3 regions of the Stenotrophomonas sp. S41 genome follow, and region 3 is predicted to be linked to each of the others. Evidence: predicted binding sites of a transcription regulator. Region 3 holds the regulator's gene; each other region holds the start of a gene.
What was found. The regulator FliA, encoded in region 3, starts transcription of late flagellar genes. The targets are predictions, from matches to a motif close to TAAAGTTTNNCNNNCNNNGGCCGATAA.
Positions count from the first base shown of each region.

Region 1 (2,260 bases), on a different contig from region 3:
TGGCGCGGATTACCTGCCGTCCGAGCGGGGCGCGCGCATCTATGTCGGCGTGCAGGATCTCGATGCCAGCCTTGCCCGTGCGTTGCAGGCGGGTGCCGCGCTGCGATTCGGCCCCGCCGAGGCAGGCGCCTGGCGCGTGGCGGAGATCGCCGACAGCGAAGGCAACCGCATCGCCGTGCAGGCCCCGACAACAGCCTGACGCCCATCTGTAGAGCCGAGCCCACGCTCGGCTGCCGTTGGCCCGTAGAGTCGAGCTTGCTCGACTGCTCCGCGCACCCAGTCGAGCAAGCTCGACTCTACCCGGCCGTCGCCTGCCACCGCTGCAGCCACCCGGCAATGGCCGGGTCCAGCCGCGCATCGTCCGGCAGCCGCACGCCAAAGCCCTCCTGCAGCACCTGCCGCACATCCGCCACATCGCGCAGCGCACGCTTTTCCGGCGCCTGGCCCGGGCGGTATTCGGTGTAGTTGCCGCTGCCCATCGTGCGCCGCCCCTCCGGCCACGTCAGCGAAGCACGCAGTTCCCCGGGGAAACTCGAGTGCGGGTGCGTGCACACATACCAGTTGCGCACCTCGTTGTCGGCCGCCGCCGGCGACGTCAGGTCGAACCGGTACAGCGACCGCCAGTCGTCACCGCTGCTGGCCGCCAGCAGGTAATCGCCGTCATCCAGGCGCTGCAGCCGGTAGCGTTCATGCGGCGTGTCCTGTGCGGCTGTTTCCTGCAGCCGCAGCGGCACGGTCGGGGTCAGGCTGCCGAAGCCGGCATCCACCAGCCAGTCCTCGCCGTCCAGCCGCACCCGGATCAACAGGTGGGTACGCGGCGTCAGCTCGCCTTCGGCGGCCGACAGCAGCACGCGCGCGCTCAGTGCATGGGCATCGAAGCCCAGTGCCTGCAGCAGCACGAGGAAGGCGCCATTGAGCTCGAAGCAGTAGCCCCCGCGCTGCGCGTCCAGCAGCTTGCGCTGCACGCTGTCCAGGTCGATCGGCACCGCATCGCGCAGCAGGCAGGTGAGGGTCTCGAACGGCACATGGGCGTTGTGGCGCTGCTGCAGCAGGGTCAGCCCGGCCAGGGTGGCCGGCGGCGCGGCCGGCAGCTGCAGGCGCTGCAGGTAACGGGGGATATCAAGCGCGGTCATGACGGCACCAGGCGGGGCAGGGACACCTACTGTGCAACCGCAACCGGGGTTGAGGTCAAGGGCAGGGCGCCGATGTCATCGCCCCGTCGCCTGCGGCCGGTACAAAGACCGCAAGTGCGCCCCCGGTGGCAGTTCTCGAAAATAGTTCTAAAGTCCCGCTTATCCAGGCCGATACAGGTGCGTCCTTTTGCCTGGAGTCTGTCATGTCGACCGCGGTTGTTCGCCTTCGGTCCCTGCGCACCCACTTCGATGGGCTGCGCTCGGCGTTTCCTGGGCTGTTGCGCTGGCTGCAGCCGCACCGGCTCAGCGTGGCCGACAAGCTGAAGGCCACCTTGTGGGTCTGCGGCCTGGGCCTGGTCGCCATCGCCGGCGTCTACGCCTGGACCGGCCACACCAGCGCACAGGCGGCCCGCACCCAGGCCAGCTACCAGCACGGCAGCGATCTGGCAGCGGCGCTCGCCACCCGCGTGGCGGAAGCACGGCGCCTGCAGACACAGTATGCGCGCAGTTTCGATGATGCCGACCGCAGCCAGCTGCTGGCCACCCAGCAGGAGCTGAAGCAGGACCTTCAGGCGCTGCGCGCGATGCCGATGGATGCCGGCCGGCGCAAGGCGCTGCAGTCCCTGGCCGAAGCGGTCGACGGCTTCTCGCAGGGCATCGCCGCGCTGTTCGAGCGCGTGGATGAGATGGGCCGCGGCGACGCGGGTCTGGCCGCGCAGCTGCAGCAGGCTGCCGACACACTGCAGGCGAACGTGACCTCGCTGCAGCGCCCGGCGCTGGAACTGCATGTGCAGAAGATGCGCCGGCAGGAAGCGTTGCTGCTGCTCGATGGCGACTCCACCCATGCCGACCGCGCCAGCGAAGAGAAGCTGCCCTTCGATCTGGCCCTGGCGGGGTTGCCAACCGAGGCGCAGGAGAGCCTGCGCACCGACATGGATGCCTATCAGGCCGCGCTGCTGGGCTACACCGCCGCCCGCGTCGGCCTGGATGTGGAAGCGCAGTCGCTGCTGGACACGGCCGCCAGCGTGGCGCCGGCACTGGCCGCCTTCCAGAAGGCCCAGGTACAGGCGCTGGCCCAGGCGCAGGCACGCCAGCAGGCCGGTGCACGCACCATGAGCGTGCTGTTC
Region 1 covers NZ_JACVTV010000010.1:63,564-65,823, forward strand. The annotation lists gene IAE56_RS04145 (VOC family protein) at 1-199, shown strand, start outside; gene IAE56_RS04150 (arylamine N-acetyltransferase) at 297-1,133, opposite strand; gene IAE56_RS04155 (methyl-accepting chemotaxis protein) at 1,337-2,260, shown strand, end outside.
Region 1: the regulator FliA is predicted to act here: its motif matches at 1,282-1,308, upstream of IAE56_RS04155 (methyl-accepting chemotaxis protein).

Region 2 (2,260 bases), on a different contig from region 3:
ACCACGGTGACTGCCCGGCTGGAACGCGCCCCGCGCAGCCGCATCTTTGCCGATGCCTGGAGCAAGCGTCGCTGCATCGTGCCGATGACGGGCTATTTCAAATGGGACCGGCAGCGACGACCACAGTGGCCGATGTTCGTCCAGCGACAGGATGGGGTGGCGCTGCTGGCGGCCGGCTTATGGGAGCACTGGCAGGACGAGGCCGGCGACATGCGCGACACATTCTCGATCCTGACCGATGGCAATCCGGCGATCCCGGCCCCGCTGTCTGCCGATGGGCCGGTGTTTGTGGAGCCCGCGGCTGCCGCGGCTTGGCTGAGGGGCGAGCTGACCACCCCGGCGCAGCTGCGACGGCACGCGCATACCGCGGCGCTCGAGGCTGCGTATGTCGGCCTGGGCATCCGCAACCCGCATCGCGATGACTACACCCTGCTGGAGCCGGTGGACCCCGACGCTGCGGGTGCCGACGATGCGCTGCCCGATTGGGATGGCGATGCGCTGGATGACGATGCGTGAGTGATGGGCCCGGGGTCGGATCCCTTGCCAAAGGCAAGGGCTCTGACCCCCGCGCCTGATTGGAGATCCGGGGTCAGAGCCCTTTCCGCTGGAAAGGGATCCGACCCCTTCCCTGACCCCTTCGTCGCGCTCCCGCTGAACCGCAAAAAACACATGGCGTGGATGTGCCTTGCTGCACAGTGCAGCCCATGCGTCACCGCCCTGCCCCTGCCCGCCATGATGCCGTCGCCCTGCAGGCAGGAATGCTCGGCAGCGTGCTGGGCGTGGGCCTGTTCAAGGCACTGGCGCTGTCCGGCGTGGTGTCCGGCTCGCTGATGGGCATGGGCCTGTGGCTGCTGGCCTGCGTCCTGCTGGGCGCCTGGGCATTGGCCGCGGGCCTCGCCTGCCTGGCCCTGAGTCGGCGGGTGTTCGTGCTGATGCTCGCGCTGTCAGCGGTCTTCGTGCTTTGCATCGCCTGATCCGCAGGCGCTTCCAGAAAAAATCCGAACCGTGGCGCTAAAGCTTCAGCCTGCGCCGCCGCTACCGTTGTACTGCTTGCCGGGACTGTCTCCTGTGCAGACACGCCCGGCAGTCGGGCCTACAACGACTACCGGACTTCACAAAATGTACACGCTGCGCCGCTTCAAGGTTGGCACCCGCCTCACTGCGGGCTTTTCCATCCTGCTTCTTCTGATCGCCACCATTCTTGCGATCGCCCTGCACAGCAACTACCAGCAGCGCCAACAGTTCGACAACGCGGTGAACGTGCGCGTGACCCGCATGGGCGAGCTGTACGACATGCTCATCATCAACAAGGAGCTGCTGCTGCTGCGCCGCGACATGCTGATCAAGCGCGGGCAGGGTCTGAAGGCCGATCTGGCGAAGGCGCACGCGATGTCCGCGCGCTATGACCAGATCTGGGCCCACTTCACCGAGCGCCCGGCCACCAGCCCGCTCGCCGAATCGATGCGCGGCAAGGTCGCGCAGAAGCAGCAGGCCACCGTCGCACTCAACCGCGACCTGGATGCAGCGATGCAGGCCGGCGACTTCGATGCCGCCAGCACCGAGCTGCTGACCCGCGCTGGCCCCGCGGCTGCCGACTGGAACGCGGCGCTCGCCGAGTTCGCCGATCTGCAGCAGAAACTGGTGGAAGAAGCCGCCCGGGACATGCAGGCGCTGGCAGCCAGGACCACGGCACTGCTCAGCCTGTTCGGCGTCCTCAGCCTGGGCCTGGGCATCATCGCGGCGTGGTTGATCTCGCGTAGCCTGACCCGCCCGCTGGCCCAGGTGCAGGCGTCGATCAATGCGGTCACCCGCGGCGACCTCAGCGTCCGTCACCAGGATGACAACCCCGATGAAGTGGGCCAGATGCTGCGGGCCACGGACAGCATGGTCGGCCTGCTGCAACGCTTCTCGCAGCAGACCCAGCTGATGATCGGCAAGCATGCCGCCGAGGACATCAGCCACCGCATGCCGGTGGATTTCCCCGGCGTCTACGGCGAACTGGCGCAGGGCATGAACACGATGGTGTTCGAGCATCTGGATGCGATCGTCGATGCCATCGACGTGCTGAACCAGTACGCGCAGGGTGACCTGAGCCGGGACGCACGACGCCTGCCGGGCAGCCGCGCGATCCTGCACGAATCGATGGATGCCGCCAAGGCCAGCCTGCATGCGATCAATCAGGATATCCAGCGTCTGGCGACGGCGGCAGCGGCCGGCGATTTCAGCGTGCGTGGCGATGCCACGGCCTACCGTCACGATT
Region 2 covers NZ_JACVTV010000097.1:13,632-15,891, reverse strand. The annotation lists gene IAE56_RS16905 (SOS response-associated peptidase family protein) at 1-516, shown strand, start outside; gene IAE56_RS16900 (hypothetical protein) at 705-974, shown strand; gene IAE56_RS16895 (methyl-accepting chemotaxis protein) at 1,120-2,260, shown strand, end outside.
Region 2: the regulator FliA is predicted to act here: its motif matches at 1,013-1,039, upstream of IAE56_RS16895 (methyl-accepting chemotaxis protein).

Region 3 (2,260 bases):
CGGCCAACCTGGCCGTGGCGCTGGCGGGCATGGGCAAACGCACCCTGCTGCTGGACGCCGACCTGGGCCTGGCCAACATCGACGTCATCCTCGGCCTGAACCCGAAGTTCACCCTGGCCGACCTGGTGGCCGGCCGCTGCAGCCTGGAGGACGTGATCATCGAGGGCCCCAACGGGGTGCTGGTGGTCCCGGCCGCCTCGGGCCGCCGGCACATGGCCGAACTGGCCCCGGCCGAGCATGTCGGCCTGGTCAACGTGTTTTCCGAACTGGAACGCGAGCTGGACATCATGGTGGTGGACACCGCCGCCGGCATCACCGATGGCGTGCTGACCTTCTGCCAGGCCGCGCAGGACACCGTGGTGGTGGTCTGCGATGAGCCGGCCTCGATCACCGACGCCTACGCGCTGATCAAGGTGCTCTCGCGCGAACGTGGCGTGGACCGCATCCAGGTGGTGGCCAACATGGTGCGCGACCCCAACGAGGGCCGCGTGCTGTACGAAAAGCTGACCCGCGTCTGCGAGAAGTTCCTCGCCGATGTCTCGCTGAACTACCTGGGCTGCGTGCCGCAGGATGACTGGCTGCGCCTGTCGGTGCAGCGCCAGCAGCCGGTGGTCAAGGCCTACCCGTCCAGCCCGGCCGCGCTGGCGATCACCGAGATCGCCCGCCGCACCGCCCGCTGGCAGGCGCCGACCGAACCGCGTGGCGGCGTCGAGTTCTTCCTCGAACGCATCCTCAAGCAGCGTGGGGTGACCGTATGAAAGGTGCAGCCCAGTACAAGGAAGTCCAGCGCGCCAGCGCGACCGATGTCATCGCCCAGCATTCCGACCTGGTGCGGCGCATCGCCCACCACCTGGCGGCACGCCTGCCGGCCAGCGTCGAGGTGGACGACCTGATCCAGGCCGGCATGATGGGCCTGATCGAAGCCTCGCGCAGCTATGACGCCGACCAGGGCGCGTCGTTCGAGACCTACGCCTCGATCCGCATCCGCGGCTCGATGATCGACGAGATCCGCCGTGGTGACTGGGTACCGCGCTCGGTGCACCGCCGTGCCCGCGACGCGGCCGCCACCATCCGCCGACTGGAGCAGAGCAGCGGCCGCGCCGCCAGCGCCACCGAGGTGGCCGCGGCGATGGACATGCCCCTGCCCGAGTACCTGCGCCTGATGGAAGACGCCTCGCGTGGCCAGGTGCTGAGCCTGGAATCGCGCATCGAGGACCAGGGCGAGCTGGACACGGTTGCCCAGGGCGGCCCGACCCCGCAGCAGGTGCTGGAGCGCGGCGAGTTCGGCCGCGAGCTGGGCAAGGCCATCGGCCACCTGCCCGAGCGCGAACAGCTGGTGCTCTCGCTCTACTACGAGCAGGAGCTGAACCTGAAGGAGATCGGCGCGGTGCTCGGCGTGAGCGAATCGCGGGTCTGCCAGATCCACGGCCAGGCCGTGCTGCGCCTGCGCGGCCGGCTGAAGGTTTTCGAGGCGGCCGACGCCGGCCTCGAAGAATGAACATGCGCGAGGCGGCTGCCCCCGGCCGCCCGCAGTGAACAACAAAGGAACTCTGCTTTGAACAAGAACATGCGCATCCTGATCGTCGACGACTTCTCGACCATGCGTCGCATCGTCAAGAACCTGCTGGGCGATCTGGGCTTCACCAACACCGCCGAAGCCGAGGACGGGCATGCCGCGCTGTCGTTGCTGCAGAGCCAGCCGTTCGATTTCGTGGTCACCGACTGGAACATGCCGGTGATGACCGGCATCGAGCTGCTCAAGGCGATCCGCGCCGATGCCAAGCTGAAGACGTTGCCGGTGCTGATGGTGACCGCCGAAGCCAAGCGCGAGCAGATCATCGAAGCGGCCCAGAGCGGCGTCAACGGCTACATCATCAAGCCGTTCACCGCGCAGACCCTGGAAGAGAAGCTCGGCAAGATCTTCGAACGCCTGGCAGCGAGCGCCTGATGGACGCCCAGGTCGACAGAAGCGCCCTCGCCCTGCGCCTGCAGGAGGCCCTGGATGCATTGGAGTCGGGTGACGAGACCGCCTGGCGCCAGCGCATCGACAGCCTCGTGGCCGCGCGTACCCAGCCGATGATGAGCGGCCTTTCGCGGCTGGCCCGCGAGCTGGGCCAGGCCCTGGGCGAACTGCCGACCGTGCCCGACGAGGCCGGCGAGCTGGACGATGCCTGCGCACGCCTGGACCACGTGGTGGCGATGACCGAACAGGCCACCCACCGCACCCTGGACCTGGCCGAGGAATGCCGCGCCCTGACCG
Region 3 covers NZ_JACVTV010000017.1:16,421-18,680, reverse strand. The annotation lists gene IAE56_RS05960 (MinD/ParA family protein) at 1-758, shown strand, start outside; gene IAE56_RS05955 (RNA polymerase sigma factor FliA) at 755-1,498, shown strand; gene cheY (chemotaxis response regulator CheY) at 1,556-1,948, shown strand; gene IAE56_RS05945 (protein phosphatase CheZ) at 1,948-2,260, shown strand, end outside.